3 regions of the Desulfovibrio subterraneus genome follow, and region 2 is predicted to be linked to each of the others. Evidence: predicted binding sites of a transcription regulator. Region 2 holds the regulator's gene; each other region holds the start of a gene.
What was found. The regulator sigma-54, encoded in region 2, starts transcription at its own class of promoters, with help from an activator protein. The targets are predictions, from matches to a motif close to CTGGCACGGNNNNTGCTT.
Positions count from the first base shown of each region.

Region 1 (10,885 bases), 750 kb from region 2:
GCGCCCTTGCGCAGATGGGCAAGAACCATACCTGGTTCCTTGGCAATGGCAGCATCAAAGGCTTGTTCTGCCTTATCCAGCTCACCTTTGGCCATCAGGCTGTTACCAAGCATGAAGTTGGCCCAGACATTCTCGGGATTGATCTCTACCATTTTCTCGGCAACCAGTGCGGCCTCCTCGGTACGGCCCTGCTTCAACAATATCGTCGCAATCATGCGGCGAGAAGCCTCATCGTTGGGCCATCGATCAACTAGAACCTGAAAATGACTTAGAGCTGTTTCAAGATCGCCCTTTGCTTCAGCCGCAACGCCGAGCTTAAAATAGGCATCGTAAGTAGGCTTTAAGGACACGCTCTTCTGAAACTGATTCAAAGCAGTGGTATAGTCTGCCGCTCTGAATGCGAGAACGCCTTCAAGCATTCTCGTATAATAATCTTCAGCCGCATCCTTTTTCATGGAAGCCAGCATTACCTGAGCCCCGGTCACATCACCATCACGCAACATCATAACTGCAAGCCAGTAACGGCTGTAGGTATCCGAAGGTCTTACCCTCAACACATTGTGTAATGCCTTTTTCTGGGACTCAGCACTGCCAGACTTCATCTCAAGATCAACTGCCAGGCGGAGTGCCGAAAAATCATCAGGCGTATCCACAACCAGGGTAGCAAGTTCGGAACGCGCGTCGTCATACATCTGCTGGAAAAAATAGTAGCGAGCAAGCGCAAGGCGCGCAGAGTGGCGTTTGGGTTCAAGCTCGAGAGAACGCTTGAATGCGGCGATTGCAGCAGGCTTATCGCGCTGAATGGCTTTGGCAAGGCCGAGCAATTCTTCGCTCTCGGCATTCATCATAGATAGACTTTCTAGACGCGCCAGAGGCTTCAGCGCCTCTTCTCCCTTATTCCATGCTGCATACAAACGAGCCATAGCAATCAGCAGAGCAGGATCATCCTGCTTCTGATGAAAGGCCTTTTGTAATTCCTTTTCAGCCGGCTCCGGTTTCCCGCTGTACATATAGGCAATGCCCAGCTTCACACGGGCATCGTAGAAACCAGGATCCTGCTCAAGAGCACTTTTGAACAGAACAATAGCCCCCCCGGGATTACCATCCTTTAGCAGCTGCTCCCCTTCCTTAAAAAAATCACTGCTATTATCTCCGGCACAACCAGAGCCGGACATAATCAAAAGAAACAAAAGACAAAGGATATTACGGCAGAAAGCCATGGTTCCCCCCATAATGATAGTGATTAATTGCTCAACATGATTCTTACGGTCGACTTCGCCCCATACAAAGTCATACCCACCATGTTCAGCCTGCTTAGTCGCAATAGCCACATTGCCAAAGGCATGCCAAAAAATCCGACACATTCATTGAAGTGGTGGATAAGCCGGAATCGTTGCCCTTTTTTATTTACATCCGAAACCATACTGTCATGGTTTCTTACACTACAACCACCCAACACCTGCTATTTGTCCACATTTTCCAGACTGGTAAAAACAGCCTTTTTCTAAAAAATGAAAGAATAGTCGACAGTTTCATATTTGATTCTCATATGTTAATCTGAATATTGGAATCTTCTACGCTGGCATAGTCGGCTTTCATTTCACAGTTTTCATGCGGCTTGTTTTATGCAGTACCTATGAACAATCTGATACATCCCCTACTTAATCTGTCTGATATTTCCGGATAACATTGAGACACCCCACAGCAACCATCCGTACTAACCACCAAACTTAACAGAATAAAAGCACCAACAATAGCCAACGACCACACGCGGCACAATCGTCTGAAATAGTCATACAACGCAAATAAATAGCAACACAGTCGGAACTGGCATGATTTCCACAATAGCATGGCAAAACCTCTTCCACGATAAGATAAGACTGTCTGTCACCTTGATAGGCATCGTGTTTGCTGTTGTTCTCATCACCGTGCAGGTAGGACTATTTCTTGGATTCGTGGACACCATCTCCGGCGTCATCAGACACAGTGGGGCCGATGTATGGGTTGCCTCCAAAGGGGTGAAAAATTTCGACATCGCCATGCCCATGAACGAGGGAAAACTGTATGAAGTCCGATCCGTCTCTGGTGTTGCCAAGGCCAGCCCAATGGTTGTCCATTTTTCCTTATGGAAGAAAAAAGGGGGCGGGCAAGAATCCATAGAGGTAGTCGGATTTGACATGGCGACGGGACTTGGGGGCCCGTGGAACCTGACACAGGGCAAAACAGAAATGCTTGATGCCGCCGATACGGTTTTTCTGGACCAGCTGTATCTTGATCGTCTCGGAGTGGAGAGCCTTGGTCAGGAAGTGGAAATTGAAGGAAAGCGGGCGCGCGTGATCGGCCTGACCTCCGGTATCCGCTCGTTCACAACATCTCCCTACGTCTTCACTGCTTTTAAGAATGCTCCCAAGTACAGTGCTGTCAAACCGGAGCAGCTGACCTACGTTCTGGTAAAAGCAGAAAGTGGCATCCCCCCCGAAACTCTACGGGACAGAATACGACGACAGGTGCCACACGTGGACGTGTTTACATCCGCAGAGTTCGCCCAAAAAACAGAGCATTATTGGATGTTCAGCACCGGTGCAGGCGTATCTCTTCTGCTGGCCGCCCTGCTAGGCTTTATTGTCGGCATGGTGGTCGTTGCGCAGACGCTGTATGCCACAACGCTGGATCACATGGCGGAATTTGCCACGCTCAAAGCCATGGGCGCTCCTAACAGCTTCATATATAAGATACTCATCCTGCAGGCCATTATCAGCGCCTCTCTGGGCTATGGGTGCGGCATGATCATCTGTATGTATATCGTCAAACTCAACACTGGCGGAGATGCAGCCATTCTACTGCCACAAAACGTCGCCCTCGGCATGCTCGGTTTGACCATCATCATGTGTGTGACCGCATCGTTCATTTCCATTCGCAAGGTCACGACCATTGATCCTGCAATTGTTTTCAAGGGGCGCTAACCATGCAGCAGGTTCTCGTCGCAGACAATATAAGCAAGAGCTTCACAACCGGCACCACTGTGCACCATGCACTTAAGAACGTCTGTCTCTCCGTGAACAAGGGAGAAATCGTCATGCTCATGGGCCCCTCGGGAAGCGGAAAAACCACTCTGCTCTCCATCATGGGTGGCATCCTGAGCCCCAGTTCAGGAGAAATATCCATTGCAGGACAGTCCATGACCGGAGTTTCCTCCACTAAGAAAGGCCAGTTGCGCTTGCAGCATATTGGTTTCATCTTTCAGGAGTACAACCTGTTCCCGAGCCTTTCCGCCTTGCAGAATGTGCAGGTCGCACTCGCACTGCGAGGTGAGAGCGGCAAAAGGGCACGAGATGAAGCAGCCACACATTTACAAAGTGTAGGGCTCGGAGACAAACTGGACAACCATCCGTCCAAGCTCAGCGGCGGACAAAAGCAGCGTCTGGCTATTGCCAGGGCGCTTGCGGGCAACCCAACTCTCATGCTGGCTGATGAACCTACGGCCGCACTGGATTCCGAAAATGGAACCATCATTATGAATTTGCTGAAAAAACTTGCCCGAGAACACAATCGTGCGGTTGTCATTGTAACGCATGACAATCGCATCATAGATTTTGCTGACAGGATATTACGCATCGAAGACGGACACCTCATCGGCCCCAGCGACAGCACCATGAATCCGTTAGCCCGCCCCTCGCAGGGAGCGCGTAGTCCGTCCGGAGGAGATAAAGCATGAAAGTCTTACTCATCATTTTTATATCCTTTTTGGCAGCGGGGGCCGGATATGTATATCTGGATAAACATATGGCTGCCCAATCCGAAGTGGTTTTACCGGTTACTCCTGCGGCGCAACATATTGCTGAGGCCGGAAATAAGTTCATTGTCGCCTCCGGCATTGTTGAACCGGTTTCCGAAGAGCTGGAACTCTCATTTGAACAGAGCGGCCTGATTGAAGAAGTGCTTGTAGCGGAGGGCGCAGCCGTTCAATCGGGACAGTTGCTGGCCAGCCTCCGTCAGGACTCTTACATCGCCAAAGTTGAGATAGCCCGGGCTGAAGTCAATATTGCCGAAGCCGAATATCGCAAGCTGGCTTCAGGAGGGCGTCCACAGGAAAGAGATGAAGCCTGGGCTGCGGCCAGGCAAGCGAAAATGGTCATGGAACAAAATCTGCGAGAAGCCAAAAGCAGAGATGCTCTGCTCAAGAAGAATCATATCGCCGCTGAAGAGACAGACAGAGCCTGGAAGGAATATTATGTAGCCAAAGAAGCACATAAGGAAGCGCTACTACGATTTGAACTTGCAGACCGTCCATTCCGGTCTGAAGACATTAATAAAGCGGCATTCTCGGTCAATGCCAGCCAGGCAAGGCTCCATGAAGCCGAAGCGGAACTGGCCAAAACCAGATTAACCGCTCCAATTTCCGGAACAGTTCTACGCCTCATCCGCAAAGGCGGTGAGGCAGTTTCCGTTCTTTTCGACAGTCCGGTATTGGCACTGGGAGACATAAGCGTCCTGAACATCAGGACAGAGGTCGATGAAAAGGATATCGGGCATCTGAGCCTTGGCCAACCGGCCTATGCCACAGCCACTGCTTTCGGAGAGCAGCGCTTTCCCGGCCGTATCACCCGCATCAGCCAGATTATGGGCAGAAAAAAAATCAGTTCCGGAGATCCTGCCGAAACTATGGATAGAAAGGTTCTGGAAGTCATCATTACGCTTGACGCCCCCGGACCGCTGGTAAGCGGTCTCCGCACAGACGTATTCATCTCTACCAAGAAATAATCAGTACCGGAGAGCTCGAACCCAATGCAATTTCCAGCCTATCTTCCGCGTGTTGCCCCCTTTGCCATATACATGCTCTTTGTGGCCATAAACGAGATTCTGGTCCTGCTTCCCGGCACGTCATCGTTGTTGTCTCCGGAAAACCAGACTCTCCTTTATCCTGTAAAGATATGCTTCACCGCTGTTTCCATGATATTTTTCTACAGATATTACAGTGAAATACAGTGGAAAGATCTTTGGCGACTGAGCTCATCGGTCCTGAGCATTTTCATCGGCATAATGGTTTTCGGGGCCTGGATTTATCTGACACAGCCATGGGCAGTTATGAACATGCCCCAGGGCACCTTCACACCTCAGGCTGCAGCTGATGGACTCCCCAGAATGGCTCTTATAGCTGTGCGCCTTACCGGAGCTGCACTGGTTGTGCCTATCATTGAAGAACTATTCTGGCGCTCCTTTCTCATCCGGTATCTGCAAAAAACAGATTTTACCTCTCTGCCCGTGGGTAGCATATCGCCACTGGCTTTCTTCGGGACTGCGATTATTTTTGCGCTGGAACACCAATCCGTTGCAGCAGGTTTTCTTGCCGGTCTCGCATACAACTTCATTTACTGGCGCACAGGCAGCATTGCCCAGTGCATACTCTCTCACGCCGTGACCAACCTGCTGTTGGGGCTCTATGTCATCTGGTATGAACGCTGGTGGTTCTGGTAACATAACAACCTTATATTCATACTAAAAACCACAAGAAACGCCAAAGCGACCTGCTTGATAAACCATTGAGCGGGCCGCTTTTGTTATTAAGATCTTGCTCAAGTTCACCCCCGTGTAAGTTCTATCGATAACTGTCGGACAACCTGTCACATATGTAAGCAAGCAAACCATCTCACACGTAGATAAAGACGACATAAAAATAATAAAATAGGCACACTATGCACATGGCACACCTCATGCATTAAACGAATACAATCGTGTCAGAATTTACTAGGGGGCGTTTTTCCCCTCCAGAAAATCTTAAGGAAGGTTGAAAAATGAAAAAGCTTATCGCTACACTTGCAGTTGCGTTAATGGTCATCGCTGGGAGCGTGTCAGCCCATGCGTCAATTTTCTTTGACCCAACCGGAACCGGTTCTATGGACGGCGCGTTTGAAATCTCTGGATTAGACTGGAATGTTGGCGCGGGCGTTGCGGTAGACTCGGTCATTCCCGCTGACGGATCAACCTGGACCCACAATTCATATGTATACATGCAGTCGTTGCTGTCCGTTTTCAATCTTGCTGGCGGAGGAGTACAGGCTGTAAACGGGTATGAAGTTACCGCTATTGCAGGCTTCGAGGAAGTTGGGACCTACACTGCTAATGAAGTTAACTTTGCCCTGAAGAACCCCGACAACAGCTATTTCCAGGCATTCTGGGATGCGGATTCAGACGCTAATGTAAACACCGGGTACAATGACGGGACCAAGATTCTGGATGGGATATTCACTGATGTACAGAAGTCCGACTTTGAATTAACCGGAAATCTGGTTGATTTTGACAGCAGCGGAGCAGACACCATGCCCGGTTACGGTGCCATGGAAGGTAGCGGCAACACTATTGCAACCATTACGCTCAACTATCTTAACCCCTTCTTCTTCCTGCTTGATCAGGCCACCCAGGATGCTCTTGATGCTGGCAGCCTGTACTTCACCCTCACTTTCAAGGCCGGTCAGTCTCTTCCCTTTGAAGAAGCCCTGCCCCCCACCGAGTCCATTGACACAAAGGATGGTAACGTTATTGAAATCGACTACGAAGGACTGGCGGGTTTTGGTGATTACGACCATATAGTCGGAGCACCCAATGGAGACGGATCTCCTGGCGACTTCGTCTTCCAGATTGATGGATCCAGCAAGTTTGGCACCGTACCGGAACCCGCAACCATCCTGCTGAGCGGTCTTGGCCTGCTGGTACTCGGCTTCTTCTGCCGCAAGAACCAGGTAGCCTAACTCCTCTTCTGGTGACAAATAATGAAGGCGCAGACCGCATGGTCTGCGCCTCTTTTTCATTCTCCAGCCAGCCACGCCCCTGCACAAGGGGAGCACCAAATGCCCCTTGCGACATAATGAGCTGACAACATAAACTATACTTGCAAAATGAAAACTATCCCGACACAACCATACAACCACTTTCCCCAAACAGCATAAACCCCAGGAGGCAGCCATGCGCATTCTCTGCATCCCCTACTCTCACACCTATTCACATTTGAGCAGGGTTCTTGAGGTAGGCAAGGAACTCAGGCAACGGGGACACCTTGTAGAGTTTGCAGGAGAGAGCCCAAAGATGCGCATTCTGGAACAGGAAGGGTTCGCAATCCACCCACTGTTCGAGCCAGATCCGAAGCAACTTTTTGATAATATCCGCGACGGTAAATTACGCTTCGTTGATGATACAACGCTGGACAGAATGATTGATGAAGACGTGGAACTCTTCAAATCTGTCCGCCCGGATGTAGTGCTCACGGACGGACGCTTCTCTGCAAGAATATCAACCCACATAGCCCGCATCGCCCATGCCGCCATAGTCAATGTCTCATCCACGGCATATAGGGCTAATCCCTATATGCCGTTGTTTCCATCAATCCAGGCCAGCTGCGGCCACAACTCGCCACTATGCGCCATGGAATCCAAAGGCTGGAGCAGATGGTTGGATGCCCTGAACCTCTGGCTGGAGATGACCATCTTCAATACGGCCGTGCCTGTCTTTTCGAAACGCTCAAAGCAATATGGCCTGCCTAGGACCGCCACCGCTACAAACTGTCTTGCAGGCGGCAACTTGACGCTTCTGGCTGATACACCCGAGTATTTCCCGACGCGGCGGCTTCCGCCCGACTATCACTATGTGGGCCCTATTGTATGGAACGGCAACTCCCCCGCACCCGACTGGTGGCAAGAGATGAAAGCGCAAAAGGACGCTCGCCCCCTCATCTTTGTCAGCATGGGGTCCACAGCCATTCCTGCTCTTTTTGAGACAGTGTTCAGCATGCTGGACACCCATGGCATGCGCGGAGTAATTGCAACTGGCGGTCAGACGGATGGCCTTCCGCAAGATCATCCGGATATAAAAGTCACCCCGTTCATTGACGGCAATCACGTGCTTGAAACAAGCGCTACGGTCATCTGCCATGGCGGAAACGGCACCATCTATCAAGCGCTGGGGAAAGGCGTCCCTGTTATCGGCATTCCCACCATTCCCGACCAACAGTTCAACATGCGCCGTGTCGAATCTCTGGGAGTCGGGCTGACAATCACTCCAAAGCAATTTGAGAAGTCCACCGCAACATTGCATACTGCCGTTCAGACGATACTTTCTACCCCTCGCTTTGCTGACAACGCCCATTCCATGCAGCACATCATTGCAGGATACAATGCCCCCCTGCTTTGCGCAGAACGCATTGAACAGCTGGCTGCATCTTTTAAGAACGGACAATAAATAAGCCCCGCTTAAGCGGGGCTTATTTATTGTAATAGCAGCAAAGAAGGATTATTTCTTGAGCGAAATACCGTGTTTATTCAGCAACTCATATAATCTTGCGCGCGACATACCAGATATTTTGCAAAGCATGACAACTTCAAAACCAAATCGTTCAATGAGTCTGTTCAGATAATCCTGCTCCATCTGATCAACCACCTGCCGCCGCACATCCTTTATTGTTGGAAATTCATCCCCTTGAAAGACTACCGTAAGCGGCACATCCACTTCCTCCACCCTGGTGCAGGAACCATCTCCTCCAGCCATGGAGTGCTTCATGAGAAAAGCCCGCACTTCCCTCGGCAGGTGGTGCACATACAGCGTACCTACATCAAAGGAATTACTCACCGCTGTATGCATAATGTTAATCACGTCACGCACGTTGCCCGGAAAATCGTAGGCTTCCATCGCTGCAATGAAATCCTTTGATATCTTCTTTTTGGGCATCTTGAGCTGATCGCAAATATAATCCGCAAAGTACCTGACCAGAGAGGCTATATCCTCCCTGCGCTCCCTTAGAGGTGGCACCTCAAGTACATTGGTACGCAGACGGTAATAAAGGTCTCTGCGAAACTCGCCCTTCTCCACCATTTCCGTAAGATTCTTGTTGGTGGCTGCCACCACACGAAAATCACTTTGCACTTCCTTAAGTGATTTCAAAGGCCTGAATGAACGTTCCTGCAGTACGCGCAGCAACGATTTCTGAATAGAAAGATCCAGGTCTCCTATCTCATCCAGAAAAATTGTTCCGCCATCCGCTTGCTTGAACAGGCCATCGCTTGCCTCTTTAGCATCGGTAAAAGCTCCTTTGGCGTGGCCAAGCAGAATACTCTCGGCAAGGGTCGTAGGCAGATTGGTACAGTCCACAACAATAAAGGCGTTATCACGCCGGTCACTGTTCTTGTGGATAGCCTTGGCCAGCAGTTCCTTACCTGTCCCCGTTTCTCCTATAAGAAGCACATTACCGATAGAACGGGAAACGATGGCAAGCCGCTGAAGCACTTGTTCAAACCGGGGACTATTTCCAAGAATATCTCCACGCTCAAATTCGGCTTTAAGCTCATATTCACGGCGCGCAGCCCGGTGTGTTAAACAACGAGTAACAGTCTCTTCCAGCTTCGCAAACGTAATAGGCTTTACGAGATAATCCCAAGCACCGGCGCGTATAGCGGATTCAGCATTATCACTATTGCCGTTAGCGGTGATGACTACAACATCCGGAGTTCCCGGAGAAAGCGACAACTCCCCTATATGTTCAAGGGAATTACCTTCCGGTAAATTGACATCCATGAAGATAATATCGCTCGGGTTCTCCCAGAGTCTCTGCATACCTTCACTAATGGAATTGGAGGTTTCGCAAGGATAGCCCATCCGCTTGATCATGGATGAAAAAGCTACGCAAAAATCCTTACGATCATCTATGATGTGAATTTTTTCCATCTTAGTCCACGACTTGCTTGATTTGCCTTTGGCATATCCATTCAGGACATACCCCCCGCTAGTGCAAAAAAGACTGTCGCGACCAGATTCGCTCATGAAGTTAGGAGCGTCTGGCGCCCCTCTGGCAGTCCGGCCATCTCCCCCAGAGATCCGTTGACTTTCCGTCCCAACCTCACAATTGGTTTGGCCTTTCAGAGAACACAGGATTGTCAGATCCTATGACAATATCAAACCAATATGCCAGAGAACAATTGGGTTGTGAATTAAAAACTATATAAATCCGGCATAAGAGCATTACCAGCTGTTAAATAGAACATTGAGTTTCGAACCATCCCCATAGCTTTACTGCAATAATCTGGAAAAAGAAGACTTACACTTGATTTGTCCATATTTCTCAGAAAAAGTAAGCGCATGCAAACCTTACAGTTTTATAGCTGCCTCCTGAAAACTACCTGTCTTTGAGGTGCAACCGATTCATTGATTTGACAAGCCAGCCTGTTCAAACATAAACACAAGAACAATACATGCAACAATTTTGAATAATTACACATTAATACACAAGCTAAAAACAGTCATGGCACAGTTCTTTCATATATTTATCAAACACATTATTCCTTGTTCTTTCACAACGGAGTTCGTGTGAAAACCATAAACTATACATACAAAATCAGTAACGAAATAGGCAGACGCCTGGAATGCGCTGCCGAGGAAATGGGGATTGCCTCGCAGGAACTGCTGGATGGCATTGTCGACCAATTCCTCTATTACCGTGAACTGTCCAAAACGCATGGATCAGATCAAAGAGCTTTCAACCGCATGCATCTTTCGCTCCCGGCCATGATTTATATGAAGGATACAAACGGCACCCATGGAAAATATCAGGCTGCGACTATCAGAGATATTTCTCATATAGGATTAGGCCTATCCTGCAAGGATACCGCTTTTGGCGGAACTCTCAGAAATAGCAACTCAGACACACTGGACTTTGAGGTATTTTTCTCCATTGGCGAAGACAGATTACCGCTCCGGTTCAACTGCAAAGCCAAACGTATCGACGCCCTTGGCGACGAACTGCACGTCGGGGCCATATTTGAAATGACAGATCTGGACAGCAAAGAGAGGCTTCGCTCCCTGCTCGAAAAAGGCGGACCGGTAGAAGCAATGCTGCTTAACACAC
Region 1 covers NZ_BLVO01000013.1:174,199-185,083, reverse strand. The annotation lists gene HUV30_RS07735 (tetratricopeptide repeat protein) at 1-1,331, opposite strand, end outside; gene HUV30_RS07730 (ABC transporter permease) at 1,833-2,963, shown strand; gene HUV30_RS07725 (ABC transporter ATP-binding protein) at 2,966-3,715, shown strand; gene HUV30_RS07720 (HlyD family secretion protein) at 3,712-4,761, shown strand; gene HUV30_RS07715 (CAAX prenyl protease-related protein) at 4,786-5,475, shown strand; gene HUV30_RS07710 (PEP-CTERM sorting domain-containing protein) at 5,793-6,746, shown strand; gene HUV30_RS07705 (glycosyltransferase) at 6,961-8,229, shown strand; gene HUV30_RS07700 (sigma-54-dependent transcriptional regulator) at 8,281-9,804, opposite strand; cyclic di-GMP riboswitch class I at 9,829-9,906, opposite strand; gene HUV30_RS07695 (PilZ domain-containing protein) at 10,348-10,885, shown strand, end outside.
Region 1: the regulator sigma-54 is predicted to act here: its motif matches at 5,700-5,717, upstream of HUV30_RS07710 (PEP-CTERM sorting domain-containing protein).

Region 2 (10,885 bases):
TGGCGTACGGGAAGGTAAAGCATGTCTACGCCCTTGGTGAACACGCAGGGGCTCTGGGGGTTGGCCTTAAGGTGTACCCAGCGGTCTTCGAACCTGGCGGAATCGTTATGGGAAAGCGAAACCTGACGGTCGAAGTAGTCACCGCCGATGGCGGGAAGCAGACCCAGCTTCACCAGAAGCTGAAAACCGTTGCAGATGCCGAGAATGATGCCACCGTTGGCAAAAAAGGTCTTCAACTGGTTGAGCAGGGGTTCTTTCTGCTCCGTGGCGGCGTGGCGCCAGCGCTGTGCAGCGGCCAGTGCGGATCCAAGGTCGTCCCCGTCGAGGAAGCCGCCGGGGAAGATCAGGAAGTTGTAGTCGGTAAGGCGGGTACGGCCGGCAACGAGATCGGAAAAGTAGGCAATATCCGCAACATCCGCTCCGGAAAGGCGTGCCGCATGCGCGGATTCCACTTCACAATTGGTGCCGTATCCGGTGATAACCAGAGTCTTAGCCTGGGCCATTGCTGCAATGTCTCCTGAAAAGTTGTCGTGTGGCAAAAAAGGGTCTTTACTTGCTCAACCGGTTCGGTTAGACCCTGTCGCTTTTGGAATGCTCAAACGTCCCTACAGGGTGATCCGCGCGACAAGGCGGTAGAGCAGTGCAGGGACCGATGATCATAGTTGCACACTCGGTAACAGTCAACGGCTGACGTTGGTTGAAATTTTGTGTATTACTGAGCGGATGTGTTGAAATCCGATTGTTCTTTGGATTTGGCACCAGTTTTTTCAAACACATACCCTTAGGCAGGAGTGTATGAAGACCAAGTTTATTTTTGTTACCGGCGGGGTTCTATCCTCTCTGGGCAAGGGATTAGCCGCTGCATCTCTCGGCGTGCTGCTCAAGGCCCGTGGTCTGAACGTGACCATTCAGAAGCTGGACCCGTACATCAACGTTGACCCCGGTACCATGAACCCCTTCCAGCACGGCGAAGTTTACGTTACCGACGACGGTGCCGAGACCGACCTTGACCTCGGGCATTATGAGCGTTTCCTCAATGTGCCCATGAGCCAGAAGAACAACTGCACCTCCGGCTCCGTTTACTACCGGGTCATCACCAAGGAACGCCGTGGCGACTACCTCGGCGGCACCGTGCAGGTCATCCCGCACATCACCGACGAGATCAAGAAGTGCATCCTCGACCTTGCCAGCGACGACCTTGATGTAGCCATTGTTGAAATCGGCGGCACCGTGGGTGACATTGAAGGGCAACCCTTCCTTGAAGCAATCCGCCAGCTGCGCAGCGACCTCGGCCGTGAGCACTGCATGTACATCCACCTTACGCTGGTGCCCTATCTGCGCGCTGCCGGTGAGCACAAGACCAAGCCCACCCAGCACAGCGTAAAGGAACTGCGTTCCATCGGCATTCAGCCCGACATCATCATCTGCCGTTGTGAAGAGCCCATCAACAGCGACCTGAAGCGCAAGATCGCACTGTTCTGCAATGTTGATCACGATGCCGTGTTCTCCGCGCAGGACGTAAAGAATATCTATGAAGTGCCGCTGTGCTTCTATGAAGAAGGGCTGGATCAGAAGGTTGCCATCATGCTGCGCCTTCCTGCCAAGAATGCGGATCTTGCCGCATGGCAGAAGCTCATCCATACCTTTAACAATCCTGTGGGCACTGTGCGCATAGGTATTGTGGGCAAGTACGTGGACCTCAAGGAAGCGTACAAGAGCCTGCACGAAGCATTGGTGCACGGCGGCCTTGCCAACAAGGTGAAGGTGGAGCTCGAGTATGTGAACTCGGAAGAGATAACCACCCACAACGTCAAGAAGATGCTCAAGGATCTCGACGGCATCCTCGTGCCCGGCGGCTTCGGCCTCCGCGGTGTGGAAGGCAAGATTATCGCCATCCGCCATGCCCGTGAAAACAAGATTCCCTTCTTCGGCATCTGCCTTGGTATGCAGCTTGCGGTTATCGAGTACTCCCGCAATGTGCTGGGTCTTGAAGGCGCCACTTCTGAAGAATTTGATGAAATGGCCAAGGACAAGGTTATCTACCTGATGACCGAATGGTACGATTTCCGCCGCCAGGCTACTGAAAAGCGTGACGAAAGAAGCGACAAGGGTGGCACCATGCGTCTGGGAACTTACCCCTGCGTGCTCAAGCCCGAAACCAATGCCATCCGCGCTTACAATGTTGAGAACATTGAAGAACGCCACCGTCATCGTTTCGAATTCAACAAGGCCTACTTCCAGCGCCTTGAAGAGGCCGGACTGGTGTTCTCCGGGCTGTCTCCCGATGGTGAGTTGGTTGAAATCGTGGAAATCAAGGAGCATCCCTGGTTCCTCGGCTGCCAGTTCCATCCGGAATTCAAGTCCACTCCGATGAACCCGCACCCGCTGTTTCGCGAGTTCATCAAGGCTTCCAAGAAGAACAAGGCGTAACTGCCGGTGCTGCCTGACACCGGAAAACTGCCGGTGGACATTCCTGCCTATTCCTAAGAGGTTCGATCGGGGGCTCACACTTGTGTGCCCCCGATTTTGTGCTTTCTTTCAAGGCATGATTGCGGTAGGTATTTGATCTTGTGATCTTGACGCTAAACAGGATAGTAATTTCAGCATGTACGCACAGTTAGCTAAGCCATTGTACGATTCGTTCGTTTCCGGCCCCTTTGTGTTCGCAGGCCCCTGCGCACTTGAAAGCTTCGAACTGGCTCTGGAAACCGCCCATGCGGTGAAGGAAGCTGCTTCAGCCTGCGGCCTGACCGCCGTTTTCAAAAGCTCTTATGACAAGGCGAACAGAACCTCCCTGAGCAGTTTCAGAGGGCCCGGCATTTCCAAGGGGCTTGAGTGGCTCGCCCGTATCAAGGAAGAAACAGGTCTGCCGGTCGTAACCGACATACATGAACCGGAACAGGCGGCTCCTGTTGCTGAAGTGGCTGATATTCTGCAGATTCCCGCCTTTCTCTGCCGTCAGACAAGCCTGCTTCTTGCAGCAGCGCAGACCGGCCGCATAATCAACGTAAAGAAAGGGCAGTTCGTGGCCCCATGGGACATGAAGCCCGCACTGGACAAGCTTTTCTCCACGGGCAACCGTTGTATCCTGCTGACAGAACGGGGAGCCTCGTTCGGGTATAATAATCTTGTTGTCGATTTCCGCTCCCTCCCCATCATGCAGTCGTTCGGTGTCCCCGTTGTTTTTGACGCCACCCATTCGGTTCAGCTGCCGGGCGGGCAGGGCGGTTGCTCGGGCGGAGACAGGCAGTACGTTCCCAAGCTGGCCCGCGCTGCCGTTGCCGCAGGGGTAAATGGTGTATTCCTCGAATGCCACCCCGATCCGGACAAGGCTCTTTGCGACGGCCCCAACAGCTGGCCGCTGGAAAAGCTTGCTCCGCTACTCAAAGACCTCTCCACCATATGGAACATAGATTATGCATGCTGAGCAGGTAGCCAAAGATATCAAGGTGATCGTGCTGGATTGCGACGGCGTGCTCACTGACGGCGGCCTGTACTACGATTCCGAGGGCAACGTCTCCAAAAGGTTCAATGTGCAGGATGGCCTTGGCATCAAGGTTGTGCAGAAGGCGGGCATTCCCGTGGCCGTCATTACCGGTCTGGATTCCGAGGCCGTGAAGTCCCGCATTGCCTCTCTGGGTATTGATGATTATTTTGCAGGCTTCCTCGACAAGATGGAGTGCCTTGAGATTATCCGGTCCAAATACGGCGTATCCTTTGAGCACATGGCCTACGTCGGCGACGACTGGGTAGACCTTGGCCCCATGCGTGCCGTAGGGTTGCCCGTGGCCGTGGCCAATGCGCAGCCGGAAACCAAGGATATCGCTCTACTCGTGACGCAGGCGCGTGGCGGGGAAGGGGCGGTGCGCGAGGTTATCCGTTTTATTCTCAAGGCGCAGGGCAAGCTTGAACAGGCCATGAGCCGCTGGAACGTATAGAATGCGCAAGCGCTATTTTTTGATAGGTGCGGTACTTATCGGCGTTGCCGGGGCGGTTGTCATAAATTTTGCGACCGACAAGGCGGTGAACGAAATCCGTCAGGTTGTGCAAAAGGAACAGCACGGCCCGGAAAACGTGGTGGACCTGACGCTGAAAGGCATAGAGCTTCAGCAGGGTGAGCACGGCGAAGAGCTGTGGCGCCTCAAAGCCAAGGGAGCATGGTACGATCAGAAGGAAGGCGTGGTCCAGGTTTCCGACCCCGTGATTACCTATATTCTGAAGCCGGACAAACAGGAACTGGTGGTGCGTTCCGCACGCGGAGTGGTCAATCAGCAGGCCAGAGTTGCCCGGTTGTGGGAAAATGTTGAAATTGAACGCGATGGCGGCTACATACGTACCAACCTGATTATCTACAACGGCACCAGTCACACTCTTAACATGCCCGGAGTTGCCCATTTTGACGGTCCGGATCTGTTTGGCAACGCAACCAACGTGACCTGGTATCTTAACGAAAACCTCGTTCGGGCGGAAAAGGACGTTTCAGTCGAAATGCTGGTCCGTCAACGCCTGGATGATTTAGCGGAAGGAGAAATCAAGGATGCTTCGCATTAGCCGCTGGCTTATGGCCTTTTGCCTCGTAATGCTTTTCGCCGGAGTGGTGCATACCGCGCAGGAAGGCGAAATGGTTCCCATCAAGGTTACCTCCGACAAGCTATCTTATGATGCAACAGGGCAGAAAGTTACTTTTGAGGGGAATGTGCATGTGACACACCCCGATGCCCAGCTCTGGTCCAAGAAAATTGTCATTCTGCTTACGGCAGACGACGCCAAGGCAAAAACAAAGAGTGAAGATGATTCCGCCATGGACCCCGGCCAGATCGACAAGATCATCGCCGAGGGCGATGTGCGCGTGAAAATGACCGACGGCAAGACCGGCAACTGCCAGAAAGCCACATATAATCTTGGCACCGGCATTCTGGTCATGGAAGGTTCTCCGGTTCTCACGGACGGCCCCAACAGCATTCAGGGTGATATCATCAATTTCTACGTGAAGGAAAACAAGAGCGAAGTGATCGGCTCTTCCGCTCTTCCCGTAGAGGCTCTTTTCTCCGCTCCCAAGCGCACCAAGAAGTAGGCAGCATGTCGTTTCTTGAAGCAGAGACACTGCATAAGGTGTATGGAAAACGAGAGGTAGTGCGCGGCATTTCCCTGAGTATGAAGCAGGGGGAAGTGGTGGGACTTCTCGGGCCCAACGGTGCCGGCAAGACCACAACCTTCTACATGCTGATCGGCATGGTGAAGCCCACAAGCGGCATCGTGAAGTATGACGGCAGCGAGATCACCGACTGGCCGCTCCACGAGCGCGCCCGCGTGGGATTGAGCTACCTTCCCCAGGAAAGCTCGGTGTTCCGCAAGCTGACCGTGCGCCAGAATCTCGAACTCATTCTTGAGCACACGGACATGTCCAAGGCTCAGCAGAACAAGCGTGCCGACACCTTGCTCGAAGAATTTCGCATCACGCATATTGCCGATTCCATGGCCATGCACCTTTCCGGTGGTGAACGCCGCCGTCTCGAAATTGCCCGCGCCCTCATCCGCAAGCCCCGCTTTATCCTGCTTGATGAGCCCTTTGCCGGCATCGATCCGCTGGCAGTGGATGATATTCAGGCCATTATCCGCGGCCTGAGCGACAGGGGTATCGGCGTACTCATTTCTGACCACAACGTCAGGGAAACACTCAATATCTGCGACAGGGCGTACCTTGTCTTCGAAGGGCAGATCATCCTCAACGGAACACCGGCTCAGATTGTTAACGATCCCAAAGCGCGACGCGTCTATCTGGGAGAAGGTTTCTCTTTGTAAGGTTGATGCTTTTCTCTGGCAACTCTCTAAAAAATATCGAGAAGAGATTCTTCTATGCCGCAAAAGCCCGATTTTCGGGCTTTTCTTTGTTGCATGGTTCTTGCTTGTATGGCAAAAAGGACTCGTATATAGAAATTTTGGAATGCTTCTTGATAGGGGTGGCTTTTCATAACGCAAACCGATCTTACCTGCCGCAGGTTCCTGCGCGGGGTAACTTCTCCGGATAGCATCACGTATGGCACTTGAACTCCGTCAGCAACTAAAGCTCTCTCAGCAATTGGTCATGACTCCCCAATTGCAGCAGGCAATCAAACTGCTGCAATTGTCCCGTCTTGAACTCATGGAGACTGTTCAGCAGGAACTGCTCGAGAATCCGTTTCTTGAAGAATCCCCTGAATCGCTGGTTCCGGCAGATGCTACGGAAAAGGCTGAACTTCGATCCGAGGCTCAGGAAGGATATGACAAGGAACTGGCCTCCAATGCCGACTGGGAAGACTATCTCGGCGATTTTTCAAGCACCACCAAACAAGTTGCCTCCCGCGAAACCGAAATCCCTGAAGAAGGTTCTTCCTTCGAAGCCCGCTTATCTTCACGCCCTTCACTTGACGGCCACCTCTTCTGGCAATTGACCCTTTCCCGGGTGACCGAACGCCAGCAGGGCATCGGCGAAATCATTATCGGCAACATAGGTTCCAACGGTTATCTGCATGCTTCAGTGCAGGAAATGGCTGAAATGGCCGGTGCCGAGGTGGAAGAGGTGGAAGAGATGCTGCACAGGGTTCAGCGTTTCGACCCTGTCGGTGTGGCCGCCCGTTCTCCTCAGGAATGTCTGCTCGTTCAGATAGAGGTGCTTGGCTACGATCGTGACCCCGTGCTTGTCGAATTGGTACGTGATCATCTGGAAGATCTGGAGAAACGCCGCTATAAGCCCCTGTGCCGCAAGTTCCGGATCAATATGGATGACCTCAGGGAATATCTTGAGCTTATCCAGACGCTGGACCCCATGCCGGGTGCCAGTTTCGGCACCAGTGAACCGCATTATGTGGCTCCGGACGTGTTCGTGCACAAGTATGACGGCGAATTTGTCATCATTTTAAACGACGACGGGTTGCCCAGTCTTCAGCTGAGTGATATTATTGATACCCTTCCTCAGGTTTCCGGACCTGACAAGGACTACTTCCAGGAGAAAATGCGTTCTGCGTCCTGGCTCATAAAGAGCCTGCATCAGAGGCAGCGCACACTCTACAAGGTTATGGAGAGTATCGTAAAATATCAGCGCGGATTTTTTGAAGAGGGTGTCACGGCTTTAAAGCCTCTGATTCTCAAGGACATTGCAGACGATATCGGTATGCACGAGTCCACGGTGAGCCGAATTACCACCAGCAAGTACGTGGCAACCCCTCATGGTATTTTTGAACTCAAGTTCTTCTTTAACAGTGCCATCGGCATGGATGATGGCAGTTCTGTGGGCTCGGAGAGCGTCAAAGCGCTCATCAAGCAGCTGATCAGCGAGGAAAATTCCAAGCGTCCCCTGAGTGATGAGCGAATCGGTGAAATTCTCAAAGAAAAATTACAATTGAATATTGCCCGCAGAACCGTTGCGAAGTATCGTACAGCTATGGACATCCCCTCATCGTCCAAGCGGAAGTCCGCTTTTTAACGGAGGGGGGCTTCCTGCAACGCCATGGGCGGTCAGGATGCAAACCACAGACGCCAGAGGCATGACTGCACATGCAGTCTCCTGAACACTCCAAGGAGGCATATATGAACATCGCATTCACATTCAAGAACTTCGAGCCTTCCGACCATCTCAAGAAGTATGCCCGCCGTCGTTTTGAAAAGCTTGGCAAGTTCCTGACTGCACACGGCAAGTCCGAAATGCAGGTTGGAATGAGCGTGGATAACTACCGTCACAAGATTGATGTGACGCTGGTTGCGGACGGTCTGAATCTGTCTGCCAATGAAAAGTCCGAGGACATGTACGCCACTGTTGACCTTGTGTTCGACAAGCTTGCTTCGCAGGTGAAGAAGCATTCCGAAAAGAACAAGGACCATCGCAGAGGTGCGGAACTGGCTCTGCGCGAAGACGTGTTCAGCTATGCGGACACTGCTGCCGGCCGCGAGCGCACCATCGTCGGGACCGACCACTTCACGCCCAAGCCGATGGGAATTGACGAGGCTGCACTGCAGCTTGACTCGCTTAATTTCGAGTTCCTTGTGTTTCTGAACGCGGAAACCGAGCGCGTCAATGTCATCTACCGCCGCGAAAACGGAGACTTCGGTCTCATCGATCCTACCATCTAGGACGCTGAAAAATGAAACTGGGTGATTACCTGGATAAAGAAATGATTCTGCCCGAGCTTACCGCCAGCACCAAGGAAGAGGTGCTGGCGGAGCTCGTTGAGCGTGTTGTTGAGGTTTATCCTTCTCTGGATAGGGAACGAGTTCTGTCTGTTTTGAAAGAACGTGAAAGCCTCGGCACCACGGGCATCGGAGACGGAATTGCCATTCCTCATGGCAAGCTGGACTCTCTCGACCGCATTATCCTTGTTGCGGGCCGCAGCATAAAGGGCGTAGACTTCGAGGCTCTGGACTTCAAGCTCTGTAACATCTTTTTTCTGGTCCTTGCTCCCGAACAGGTTGCAGGTGTACATCTGCGCATTCTGGCGCAGATATCCCGTCTGTTAAAGGACAAGGAATTCAGAAGCGCCATCCTTACCGCTTCCGGTACCGAAGAACTCTGGCAGTTGCTTGGCAACGCCTGATAGAGCCTGTCAAACATGGACTCTCCTGTAGCTCCCTCATTTCCCATTCTTGTGGTCACCGGTTTATCCGGCGGTGGCAAGAGTACCGTGCTCAGAGTGTTCGAGGATCTTCGATATTACACCATCGACGGTCTTCCCGTTACGCTTGCGCTGCAGATGGTTTCCATTCTTGATGAGCGGAGCCTCGCCAAGTATCGCGGGCTGGTGCTCGGCATGGACCTGCGTCACATTGAGTTCGACAGTGGTTTTGATGCCATTCTGCAGGCCATGCGCGAAAAGGGGCTTGCCCCGGCGATCATTTTCATGGAAGCGCGGCCCGATGTCATCGTGCGGCGCTACAAGGAAACCCGCCGCCCCCATCCGCTCGAAAGCGGAGGCCTTGGGCTTGAACAGGCTATGGAGACGGAGCGCAGGTTGTTGGAGCCTGTGCGTGCAATGGCAGACCTTGTCATAGACACGTCCGACTATTCCATTCATGACATCCGGCGCATCATCCAGCAGAAATGGACCATTCTGGAAGGCAACAGGCGCAGCATGCGCGTGCATCTGCTGACCTTCGGCTTCAAGTACGGCACACCTGCCGAAGCGGACATGGTGTTTGACCTGCGCTTTCTTCCCAACCCGTATCACGAGCCTGAACTGCGCCCGCTGTCGGGTAAGGACCCGGCCATTTCGCAGTACGTGCTCGGGGCAGGCGTCGGGAAAGAGTATCTGGAAAGGCTGACCGAATTTCTGCACTTCACACTCACCCAGATGGAGGGTGAAGGGCGTTATCGCGCCACGGTCGCCATAGGATGCACGGGCGGCAGGCACAGATCGGTCGCCGCAGCCGAGGCGCTATTTGAGGCTTTGAAAAACTTTGATTTTGCTGTATCTATTGAACACCGGCATATGGAGCTGGTTTAGCTTCAAAAGATTGCACTCTTCGCAGATTTATATTTCCGCCGGTGGAGAATAGTACCCTAATGACTGAACCCATTACAGACGTTGCTCCTGTTGGCGTGGTGATAGTAACCCACGCCGATTACGGTTCCGCCTTGCTGCGTGCAGCGGAAGTCATACTTGGTTCGCAGGACGACTGCGGCACTGTCAGCGTGGACGGGACTTCAGAAGTTGCCGAAACGGTTGCCAGACTCAAAGAAACGGTCGCCCGTGTGGATAAGGGCAGGGGAGTTCTCATTCTCACCGACATGTTCGGCGGAACGCCGACCAACCTGAGCCTTTCCCTTCTCAGTGCCGGAAACGTAGAAGTGGTCACGGGCGTGAATCTGCCCATGCTGCTCAAGGTTTTCGGTTGTCGAAAAATGGATCTGCACACTCTTGCGGACGAAGCCAAAGCCTCGGGCGACAAAGGTATTGTCGTTGCGGGCGCGGTTCTTCGCCGGAAAGTCAAAAACGGGTAACTCGGCATGCAGTGGGTTCGCATAGACAACAGGCTCATACACGGGCAAGTCATCGAAACCTGGTTGCCCTACACCCGCGCAAAACGCCTGCTCGTCGTCAACGACGAAATGGCAGCGGACGATCTGCAGCAGCAGATTGCTTCTCTGGCCGTACCGGGGCGTATTCATGCTGATTTCATTCATGTGAATGCTCTGGCAGAGTATGCACGCAAGCATGCAGGCGACATGCAGGATACTCTTGTTCTGGTTGCCAACTGCAGTGATGCGCGCCGTATTCTGGATAACGGCTTTTCCTTTACCGTGCTGAACATCGGAAACCTGCACTATTCCCCGGGAAAGAAGCAGCTGTGTGCGCATGTTGCCGTTACCGAAGAAGATGAGGTGTGTCTTCGTTATTTCAGCAAACGCAGCGTTGAACTTGATTTCCGCTGTGTCCCCAATGATCCGGTCCAGATAAAGGGGTGGTAGGATGGATAATCTGTTCAATACCGTAATCTGGATGGCTCCTCTCGCTTTTTTTTTGCCTTCTCTTCAGTACTGCGCTTTGCGCTGAATCTGGGCTTTTTTGAGCGTCCTCTTGCAGCTGGCTTCATCTGGGGCATAGTCACAGGAGAGTGGACGCTGGCCATTCACGTGTCCATATTCTTTGAGCTTATCTGGCTCGATCTCTTTCCTGCCGGTACCTACATCCCTCCCAATGCCGTGGCCCCCATGCTGCTGACACTCGGTGTTTCCAGCTATTTCAACATTCAGGATGCAACCATGCTGGCCTTACCCATTCTGGTCAGCATGCCCGCTGCGCTGTTAGCTTCCCGTATTGAGTACTGGCAGCGCAAGTTGCAGAATGCCGGGTATAACCGCATTATCCATTGGGGCAGAAAGGATGCTGAAGACAGCGTGCCGGGCAGGGTGCTC
Region 2 covers NZ_BLVO01000013.1:924,008-934,892, forward strand. The annotation lists gene HUV30_RS10975 (phosphoribosylformylglycinamidine synthase subunit PurQ) at 1-503, opposite strand, end outside; gene pyrG (CTP synthase) at 796-2,430, shown strand; gene kdsA (3-deoxy-8-phosphooctulonate synthase) at 2,606-3,427, shown strand; gene HUV30_RS10990 (KdsC family phosphatase) at 3,417-3,938, shown strand; gene lptC (LPS export ABC transporter periplasmic protein LptC) at 3,940-4,551, shown strand; gene HUV30_RS11000 (LptA/OstA family protein) at 4,538-5,074, shown strand; gene lptB (LPS export ABC transporter ATP-binding protein) at 5,080-5,802, shown strand; gene rpoN (RNA polymerase factor sigma-54) at 6,038-7,462, shown strand; gene hpf (ribosome hibernation-promoting factor, HPF/YfiA family) at 7,567-8,106, shown strand; gene HUV30_RS11020 (PTS sugar transporter subunit IIA) at 8,118-8,567, shown strand; gene rapZ (RNase adapter RapZ) at 8,583-9,473, shown strand; gene HUV30_RS11030 (PTS sugar transporter subunit IIA) at 9,533-9,970, shown strand; gene HUV30_RS11035 (PTS sugar transporter subunit IIB) at 9,977-10,438, shown strand; gene HUV30_RS11040 (PTS sugar transporter subunit IIC) at 10,466-10,885, shown strand, end outside.

Region 3 (10,885 bases), on a different contig from region 2:
GACTCGGTGGACAGCGTGCTGCTGCGCGAACCCGGCGTAGAGATTTACGAACAGACCATTACCCCCGCGAGCGGTCCGCTCGGCGGCCTGCCCCACAACATCATTCTGCACAAGGCCACCAACATAAACGCCCGCAAGGAAATTGCGGGACTCGTGGGCATCATATTCGACTTCACTGACCGTAAAAAGGCAGAAGACAGCCTGCGCGCGGCAGAAGAAAAATACCGCTCCATATTTGAAAACTCTCCGCTGGGCATTTTCCGTATCAAGCCGGACGGCGACCTTGTGGACATTAACCCCGCCCTCGCCAAGATGGCCGGATACGATTCCCAGCAGGATCTGCTGGAAAACATGCCGGAGATTCCCCGCCATTTCATCAGTGAGCTGAAGCTCACGGGCGACAGCGCCACGGGCGAAGAAATCCGCACCTTTGAAAAGGCCATAACCACCCGCGACGGCTCATCCCTCATTGCCAACATCTCCATCAGAATCATCCGCGACCGGCTCGGCAACGTGGATCTGCTCGAAGGCTTTGCCGAAAACGTGACCAAGCGCAAACGGGCAGAAAAGGCCCGCCGCGAATCCGAGCGCATGCTCCAGCTCGTGCTGGACAACATTCCCCAGCTGGTTTCATGGAAAGACAAAACCCTGCGCTACCTCGGCGCGAACAAGTCGTTCATGAACTTCTTCGGTGTTACCGCCACCAATGCGCTCATCGGCAAGACCAACATGGACATCTTCCCCAACCCGTCAGAGGCGGAAGCCCTGTTCGATGCCGAAGCCAAGGTGGTGGCGGACAACAGCGCCCAGTACCAGACGCGCCTTTCCATCACGGACACGCTGGGCGGCGAGGTGTGGCTTGAGACCAACCGCGTGCCCCTGCACGGTGACGACGGCGAGGTGGTGGGGCTGCTCACGGCGGCGGAAGACATCACCCAGCGCATCAACCTTGAACGCCAGTTGCTGCAGTCGCAGAAGATGGAAGCCATCGGCACGCTGGCCGGGGGCATTTCCCACGACTTCAACAACATTCTCACGTCCATCATCAACTCCGTTGAGCTTGCGCTCTCGGACGTGGACGAGGATTCCCTGACGTGGAGCGACATGACCCGCGCACTCAGGGCCGCACAGCGCGGCAGCCAGTTGGTGAAGCAGATTCTCACCTTCAGCCGCCCCTCGCTGGAAGGCTTCATGAGCACCAATCTGAATGAAGTGCTGTCCGAAGCCTCCGGCCTCATCAAGGCGTCCATGCCCCGCAACATCGAGATACGCGAACGCCTGCCGGAATTCCCCGCCGTGGCGCATGCCGACCCCACCCAGATTCATCAGGTGGTGATGAACCTGTGCACAAATGCGTTCCAGTCGCTGCGTGATCTGGGCGGGTTCCTTGAACTCAGTCTGGACCTTGTGCGGCTGGAAGACGAGATAGCCAAGCTGCTCAACGTTGCAACCGGCAACTATTTCATGATTACGGTGGCAGACAACGGGCCGGGCATTCCACCCGAAATTCTGGACAAGATTTTTGATCCGTTCTTCACCACCAAGGGCAAGACAGAAGGCACAGGACTCGGCCTTGCCGTGGTGCACGGCATAGTCAAGGCGCACAGGGGCGGCATTCTGGTCAACAGCAAGCCGAACCAGCGCACCGCGTTCGAGATATATCTGCCCTGCATGGAACAGATTGCCGCACCGGACGATGGCCCGCTTGGCGAACCCGTTGCCGGTGCCGGACACATTCTGTTTGTGGAAGACGATGAAGATCAGCTGCACACCATACCGCGAGTACTGGAAAGTCTGGGCTATTCCGTGCATGCCGCCGAGCACCCCAGAAACGCTCTGGCCCTGCTGCGGGAAGCACCGCAGGCATTTGACCTGCTCATAACCGATTTTGACATGCCGGACATAAACGGTCTGGAGCTTGCCGAAGAAGCTACCATCATTGCACCGGGCCTGCCCATCATCCTTGTGTCCGGACGCGATGTCGCGTCGCAGGGGGCGGGGGCCATTCCATCCATCCGCACCATTATCAGCAAGCCCTACAACAAGATCATGCTGGCAGACGCCATACACCGCATCCTTGTCCAGCGATCGGTATAGCACCCTCTTCCTGCGCACCGCAGTTCTGGACAAAAGTGTCTTTTACGATGATGATGAAAAGACAGTATCACTAAAAGTTTGAAGAGTATTTCCCGCACACCGAACACAGCCAACAGCCCGAGAACCATGCCCAAGATCCTTGTCATAGATGACGACAGACACATCTGCGAGACTATCCAGAGCCTGCTTGCCCGCCTGAACTACCAGTACCGGGCCGAGCATACCATTACCGACGGCCTGAAAGCCCTGCAGGAAGATTCTTTCGACGTGGTGTTTCTCGACATACGCCTTCCGGACGGCAACGGCCTTACCGCCCTGCCGCAGATACGCAGCACGCCCGACGCACCCGAAGTGATCATACTCACCGGCGAGGGTGACCCCGATGGCGCAGAGCTCGCCATTCAGGGCGGTGTATGGGATTTTCTGGTCAAGCCCACGCCCATAAAGCAGACCACCCTCACGCTCAAGCGCGCGCTGCAATACCGCGAAGAAAAACAGAGCAAGGGCTCTGCCCCTGTTGCGCTGAACCTTGAGAACGTCATCGGCTCCAGCGATGCCATGCGCACCTGCTTCAATCTTGTGGCACAGGCGGCCATGACGGATGCCAACGTGCTTATCACCGGCGAAACAGGTACCGGCAAGGAACTCACCGCGCGCACAGTGCACGCCAACAGCCTGCGCCGAAACAACCGGTTTGTGGTGGTTGATTGCGCCGCGCTGACTGAAACCCTTGTGGAATCCACCCTTTTCGGCCACAAGAAAGGTGCGTTCACAGGCGCGCAGCAGGATCAGGACGGTCTGGTCAAGGTTGCCGACAAGGGCACCCTCTTTCTTGATGAAGTGGGCGAGATGCCGCTTTCCATTCAGAAATCTTTCCTGCGTTTTCTGCAGGAGCGCGTGTTCCGCCCAGTGGGCGGCACACAGGAGATAAAGAGCGACTTTCGCCTCATATCGGCCACCAACAAGAATCTCGATGAGATGGTGGAGCGCGGCGAATTCCGCAAGGACCTGCTCTTCCGCCTGAAGACCATGCATATCGAGCTGCCCCCGCTGCGGCTGCGCTGCGAAGACGTAAAGCCCCTCGCCATGTTCTACATAAACAGACTGTGCGAGCAGTACGGCGTGCCCAACAAGGGATTCTCGTCCGACTTCTTCACCATGCTCTCCAATTACGAATGGCCGGGCAACGTGCGTGAACTATTCAACGTGCTGGAACGGGCCTTTGTGGCTTCCGGCATGGAATCCATGCTCTACGCCATGCACCTGCCGCAGGACCTGCGCATCAAAATAGCCAAGGCCAACCTCACCCGCGGAGGGAGCTCCCATGCCGCAAAGGTGGAATCGCCGGTGTACGGCATTACACCGCAGGCCGTGCCCGCCCCCGGCCGGAGCCCGGCACCGGCAGATGGCAGCGCCTCCTATTCTCTGTCTGGAAAAAAAGACACTGCCACCTGCGGCGATTCACTATTGGATGGACCAATACCTGAGTTGAAGGACTTCAAGAATTTGATGGAACGCAAATATATTGAGGCCATTATTGCGCAGACAGACGGCAACGTGCAGGAGATTATCCGCCTTTCCGGCCTTTCCCGCTCACACTTCTACGCCTTGCTGAAAAAGAATAATATCACCCTATAATTTTACGAAGCTATGGTGTAGCATTTACAAAAGTCTTCCGGTGCTGGATCGGAGGCTTCTTTCCCTATTGTTTGTGCGCTCATTTTGCTGTATGAAATCCCATTCACCCATAGTTAGTCTGTTTTTTCAGACTCCGGGATTACCCAGGAGCTGAGCACCCGCGAGACCCAGACCCTGTATGGCTAAGTTGTAACGGGTGTGCCTTTACATCAGGACGACTGTCTTTTTTTTCAGACAATCGCGTGTGCCCCACCACAGGCCGCACGCTGATAAAGGAGGTAACGCGGGGGAATAATACAACTTTCTAATATCGCGCACTATGGCATAGTTCTTGTTAAGGCAACAACCGGTTTCACAGCCAACCAACCGCAGGGAGCGAGACGGGGAAAAAACTCGCACCCGATGCTGATGATCATAGAAGATCACTGCCTGGAAATGGCAACCGGGACAGCATGACACCATGCTTCAAGGTCAGAAAAAGGAGTTATTCTAATGGCCAAGACGATGAAGACCATGGACGGCAACACCGCCGCCGCGTATATCGCATACGCACTGAGCGACACCGCCGCCATCTACCCCATCACCCCTTCCTCCAACATGGGCGAATCTGCCGATGAATGGGCAGCGCAGGGAAAGAAAAACCTCATGGGTCAGACCGTAGCAGTTCGCCAGCTGCAGTCTGAAGCCGGTGCAGCCGGTGCCGTTCACGGCTCTCTCGCCGCAGGCGCCCTGACCTCGACCTTCACTGCGTCGCAGGGTCTGCTGCTCATGATTCCCAACATGTACAAGATCGCCGGTGAACTTCTTCCCGGCGTTTTCCACGTTTCCGCCCGTGCTCTGGCTTCCCATGCACTGTCCATCTTCGGTGACCATCAGGACGTCATGGCCTGCCGCCAGACCGGTTTTGCCTTCCTGGCATCCAACTCCGTTCAGGAAGCAATGGACATGGCTCTGGTAGCCCACCTGGCCGCCATTGAGTCCAGCGTTCCCTTCTGCCACTTCTTCGACGGCTTCCGTACTTCGCACGAACTGCAGAAGATCGAAGTCATCGACTACGAAGATATCGCCAAGCTGGTGAACTGGGAAAAGGTTGAGGCGTTCCGTCAGAACTCCATGAACCCCGAACATCCCCACATCCGCGGCACCGCGCAGAACCCCGACATCTATTTCCAGGCACGCGAAGCCTGCAACCCCTACTACGCTGCAGTTCCCGCTCACGTTGAAGCTGCAATGAAGAAGGTTGGCGACCTGACCGGCCGTAAGTACCGTCTGTTCGAATACGTCGGTCACGAAGAAGCCGAGCGCGTCATCATCTGTATGGGTTCCGCAAACGAAACCATTGAAGAAGTGGTCAACTACCTGCTCGCCAAGGGCGAAAAGGTCGGCCTCATCAAGGTTCGTCTGTATCGTCCCTTCTCCGCAGAGCATCTGCTGAAGGTTCTGCCCGCATCCGCCACCACCATCACCGTGCTCGACCGTACCAAGGAACCCGGCTCTCTGGGCGATCCCCTGTACCTCGACATCTGCACTGCCTTCATGGAACGCGGCGAAATGCCCACCATCATCGGCGGCCGCTACGGTCTTGGTTCCAAGGAATTCACCCCCGCCGACGTTCTGGCCGTGTACAACAACATGAAGGTTGCCGGTCCCAAGAACCACTTCACCGTCGGCATCACCGACGACGTTTCCGGTTCTTCCCTTGAAGTGGGCGGCGTGCTCGACACCGTGCCCGCAGGCACCGTGCAGTGCAAGTTCTTCGGCCTTGGCGCAGACGGCACCGTTGGCGCCAACAAGGAAGCCATCAAGATCATCGGTGACAACACCGACATGTACGCACAGGGTTACTTCGCTTACGACTCCAAGAAGTCCGGCGGCTTCACCGTATCCCACCTGCGTTTCGGTAACTCCCCCATCCAGTCCACCTACCTGGTTAACAACGCCGACTACGTGGCCTGCCACAAGTCCGCTTACGTTCACCAGTACGAAGTTCTGGAAGGTATCAAGGACGGCGGCACCTTCGTGCTGAACTCCCACTGGACCCTCGAAGACATGGAAAAGGAACTTCCTGCTTCCATGAAGCGTACCATCGCCAAGAAGGGTCTGAAGTTCTACAACATCGACGCCGTTAAGATTGCCGGCGAAGTGGGCCTTGGCGGCCGCATCAACATGGTCATGCAGACCGCGTTCTTCAAGCTCGCCAACGTCATGCCCTTCGAAAAGGCTATCGAACTGCTGAAGAAGTCCATCCACAAGGCTTACGGCAAGAAGGGCGAGAAGATCGTCAACATGAACATCCAGGCTGTGGACAAGGCTGTCGACGCACTCGTCGAAGTCAAGTACCCCGCCACCTGGGCTGAAGCCGCATGCTGCTGCACCAAGGATGATGACGCTCCTGATTTCATCAAGAACGTTGTTCGTCCCATTCTGGGTCAGCAGGGTGACAAGCTGCCCGCTTCCTCCTTCGAACCCGACGGCCTGTTCCCCGTGGGCACCGCTGCCTTTGAAAAGCGCGGCGTAGCCATCAACGTACCCCAGTGGATCGCTGAAAACTGCATTCAGTGTAACCGCTGCTCCTACGTCTGCCCCCACGCTACCATCCGTCCCTTCCTCGCTACCGACGATGAACTCGAGGGCGCACCCGCTTCCCTGCAGTTCGTTGAAGCCAAGGGCAAGGAACTGAAGGGTATGAAGTACCGCATGCAGGTGTACACTCAGGACTGCCTCGGTTGCGGTTCCTGCGCAGACGTCTGCCCCGCGAAGGAAAAGGCGCTGGTTATGCAGCCCATCGAAACCCAGCTCGACGAGCAGGTTCCGAACCTCGCATTCATCGAAGAAAACGTGTCTTACAAGACCGACATCATGGAACGCGACTCCCTCAAGGGTTCCCAGTTCCATCAGCCTCTCATGGAGTTCTCCGGTGCCTGCGCAGGCTGCGGCGAAACCCCCTATGTGAAGCTGCTCACCCAGCTGTTCGGCGAACGCATGATCGTTGCCAACGCTACCGGCTGCTCCTCCATCTGGGGTGCATCCGCTCCCACCACTCCCTACACCGTTAACGAAGACGGCCACGGTCCGACCTGGGGCAACTCCCTGTTCGAAGACGCCGCCGAATTCGGTTACGGCATGGGCATGGCAGTCGACCAGCGTCGTGCACGCCTTGCCGACCTGGTGAAGAAGGCCATCGACACCGTTGAAAACGCCGAAATGAAGGCCGCTCTTGAAGCATGGCTCGCCGCCAAGGACGACGCCGATGCCTCCAAGAAGACCGGCGAAGAAGTGCTGACCTTCATCGAAGCCGGCATCGAACACAACGATCTGCTCGAAGAGATCTACTCCATGGCCGATCTGTTCACCAAGAAGTCCGTCTGGATCTTCGGTGGTGACGGCTGGGCATACGACATCGGCTACGGCGGTGTTGACCACGTTCTCGCTTCCGGCGAAGACATCAACATCCTCGTCATGGACACCGAAGTGTACTCCAACACCGGTGGTCAGTCTTCCAAGGCTACCCCGCTCGGTTCCATCGCCAAGTTCGCTGCCTCCGGCAAGAAGACCGGCAAGAAGGATCTGGGCCAGATGGCCATGACCTACGGTTACGTGTACGTGGCTTCCGTTTCCATGGGCGCCAACATGAACCAGGTCATCAAGGCCTTCAAGGAAGCTGAAGCTTACAAGGGACCGTCCCTCGTCATCTGCTACGCACCCTGCATCAACCAGGGCATCCGCAAGGGCATGGGCAAGTCTATGGAAGAAGGCAAGCTGGCTGTTGAAACCGGCTACTGGCCTCTGTACCGCTTCAACCCCGACCTGGCTGCACAGGGTGAAAATCCCTTCAAGTTCGAATCCAAGGCACCCAACGGCAAGCTGCAGGAATTCCTGTCCGGCGAAAACCGTTACGCCCTGCTCGAAAAGATGGCTCCTGAAGAGTCCAAGCGCCTGCGTACCCTCATCGAAAAGGAATACGAAGAACGCTTCCTGCACTTCAAGACCATCTCCGAACTGCCCGGCATCAATGTTGCCCCCGCGGCTGCCACCGTTAAGGCAGGCAAGGATGCTGGCGAGTTCTGCACCACCACCGAGACCCCCGAGCACGCAAAGCTCGAGGCCGGTGCTCCCTGCGACGACGGTCGTGGCGCGAAATAACGCCCGACCCTAAGTGATAAGCCCGGAGTCCGGGGGAGGAGCGGAAGCCTCCCCCGGGCCCCTTAACCCTGCGGTGACGTTTTAGGTGGTTTGACGTCACTGAAAAACCCTCAAAGAGGAGCGTTTTATGTTGGCTTTGCTTGCTTTGCTGCCCATTCTGGCAGCCCTGATTCTGATGGTAGGCCTGCGTTGGCCCGCCACCAAAGCCATGCCCGTAGCATGGGCATGCGCAGTGTTCGGTGCCATGTATGGTTGGGGCATTGATGCCGGCACCATTGCCGCCATGTCCTTCCACGGCGCCATCACTGCAGTGGGCGTTCTCATCATCGTTTTCGGCGCCATCCTGATCCTCTACACCCTGCAGTACAGCGGTGGTATGGAAACCATTCAGTACGGCATGCAGCAGATCTCCGCTGACCACCGCATTCAGGCCATTATCATCGGCTACATGTTTGCGGCGTTCATCGAAGGTGCAGCAGGTTTTGGTACCCCTGCAGCTCTGGCAGCTCCCCTGCTGCTCTCTCTGGGCTTCCCGCCCCTCGCAGCAGCCATCATCTGCCTCGTGTTCAACTCCTTCCCCGTTTCTTTCGGCGCAGTTGGTACCCCCATCATCCTGGGCCTGAAGTACGTTCATCCCCTGGTCAAGGAAGCTGTTGCTTCCGGCGTACCCGGCCTGAACTTCGCTTCTCCCGAACAGTTCAACCTGGTTATCGGCCAGTGGGCTGGGCCACCATCTTCCACGGTTATGGCCTTCATTCTGCCGATCTTCATGCTGGGCTTCATCACCCGTTACTTCGGACCCAACCGCTGCTGGTCTGACGGTTTCAAGGCATGGAAGTTCTGCATATTCGCAGCTGTTTCCTTCGTTGTTCCCTACTTCACCTTCGCATGGCTCGTAGGCCCTGAATTCCCGTCCCTCATCGGTGGTCTCGTAGGCCTCGGCGTGATCGTTTTCGGCGCCAAGAAGGGCTTCTGCATGCCCACCGAAAAGTGGACCTTCGGCGATTCCAAGAACTGGGATCCCAGCTGGACCGGCGAAATCTCCGGCGGCGACACCAAGGAATTCAAGTCCCACATGTCCCAGTTCAAGGCTTGGCTGCCCTACGTTCTGATCGGCGCCATCCTTGTTATCACCCGTATTCCCGATCTGGGCCTCAAGGCTCTGCTTGCCGGTGTGAAGCTGTCCTTCACCGCAGGCTTCCTTGGCCATCCTGAAATCAGCAACGACATTCAGTTCCTGTACCTGCCCGGCACCATTCCCTTCATGCTCGTAGCCCTGCTGACCATTCCGCTGCACGGCATGAGCGCTGAAAAGGCCAAGCAGGCATGGAGCGTTTCCTTTGCCAAGATGAAGAACCCCACCATCGCACTGCTCTTCGCTGTTGCACTGGTGTCCATCTTCCGTCTCTCCGGCACCAACCCCAACGGTCTGGCTTCCATGCCTCTGGAACTGGCCAAGGCTGTTGCCGGCATCGTCGGTAACGCATGGCCCATGTTCGCCTCCGTTGTTGGTGGCCTTGGCGCATTCATCACCGGTTCCAACACCGTATCCAACCTTCTCTTCGCTGAATTCCAGTGGGGCGTAGCTCAGCAGCTTGATCTGCCCCGTCAGATCATCGTTGCAGCTCAGGTTGTCGGCGGTGGTGCCGGTAACATGATTTGTATCCACAACATCGTGGCAGCCTGCGCCGTTGTTGGCCTGTCCGGTATGGAAGGTACGATTCTGAAGTGCACCGTATGGCCCTTCCTGCTGTACGCCGCAGTGGTTGGCATCATCGCCTCCCTGATGTGCTTCGTGTTCTTCCCGACCTTGTTCTAATCCCCCGTCACTTGCCGGGAGCGGGATGCGCGATACCCGCTCCCGGCGCTTGAAAGGGATTTGCTATTCAGACTTTAGGTAAACGGAGCGGCTCACCTGAAAGTAAGTTGCTCCGTTTTTTCTCACCGCCCCAGCTTCCCGTTGCCGGAATCCGAGGCTGGCAGGCGGCAGACCCCAACAAGCCCTTTGGAGGCAGTTCTTCATGCTCAGTGAATCTCTTGTAAAAGAATTTAAGTCCATCGTAGGCGACGATAACGTCTTCAATGCCGAAGCAGACCGTCAGTCTTACTCTTACGACTCCGCCGTTCTTGAACCTGTTGTCCCTGCATTGGTTGTTCGCCCGACCAACTCGGAAGAGCTGGGCAAGGTCATTGCCCTGTGCAACGAGAACAACAACCCCATCACCGTCCGCGGTGCAGGCACCAACCTGTCCGGCGGCACCATTCCGGACAAGCGCGACGGCATTGTCATCCTGACCAACGGGATGAACAAAATTCTCGAAATCAATGAAGAAGACCTGTACGCCGTTGTGCAGCCCGGTGTTGTTACCGCCAAGTTCGCTGCCGAAGTGGCCAAGCGTGGCCTCTTCTACCCCCCGGACCCGGGCTCTCAGGCTGTTTCCACCATCGGTGGCAACGTGGCTGAAAACGCCGGTGGTCTGCGCGGTCTGAAGTACGGCGTGACCAAGGACTATGTCATGGGTCTGGACTTCTTCGACGTGAACGGCGAACTGGTAAAGACCGGCTCCCGCACCGTTAAGTGCGTTACCGGCTACAACCTTGCCGGTCTGATGGCTGCTTCCGAAGGCACCCTCGGCGTGTTCAACGAAATCATCCTGAAGCTCACTCCTCCCCCGGCTGCCTCCAAGGCCATGATGGCCGTGTTCGACGACGTGAACAAGGCATCCGCCGCTGTTGCAGGCATCATTGCTTCCCACGTTGTGCCCTGTACCCTGGAGTTCATCGACCAGGCCTGCATGCGCTACATTGAAGACTACACCAAGGCCGGTCTGCCTGTTGAAGCTGCCGCCATCCTGCTCATCGAAGTGGACGGCCACCCCGCACAGGTAGAAGACGAAGCCGCAACCGTGGTGAAGGTGCTCGAAAAGATCGGCGCTTCCCGCATTCAGGTTGCCAAGGACGCTGCTGAAAAGCTGAAGCTGTGGGAAGCACGCCGCAACGCGCTGCC
Region 3 covers NZ_BLVO01000016.1:809,029-819,913, reverse strand. The annotation lists gene HUV30_RS17840 (PAS domain S-box protein) at 1-2,097, shown strand, start outside; gene HUV30_RS17835 (sigma-54-dependent transcriptional regulator) at 2,224-3,735, shown strand; gene nifJ (pyruvate:ferredoxin (flavodoxin) oxidoreductase) at 4,228-7,878, shown strand; gene HUV30_RS17825 (L-lactate permease) at 8,006-9,697, shown strand; gene HUV30_RS17820 (FAD-binding oxidoreductase) at 9,900-10,885, shown strand, end outside.
Region 3: the regulator sigma-54 is predicted to act here: its motif matches at 4,055-4,072, upstream of nifJ (pyruvate:ferredoxin (flavodoxin) oxidoreductase).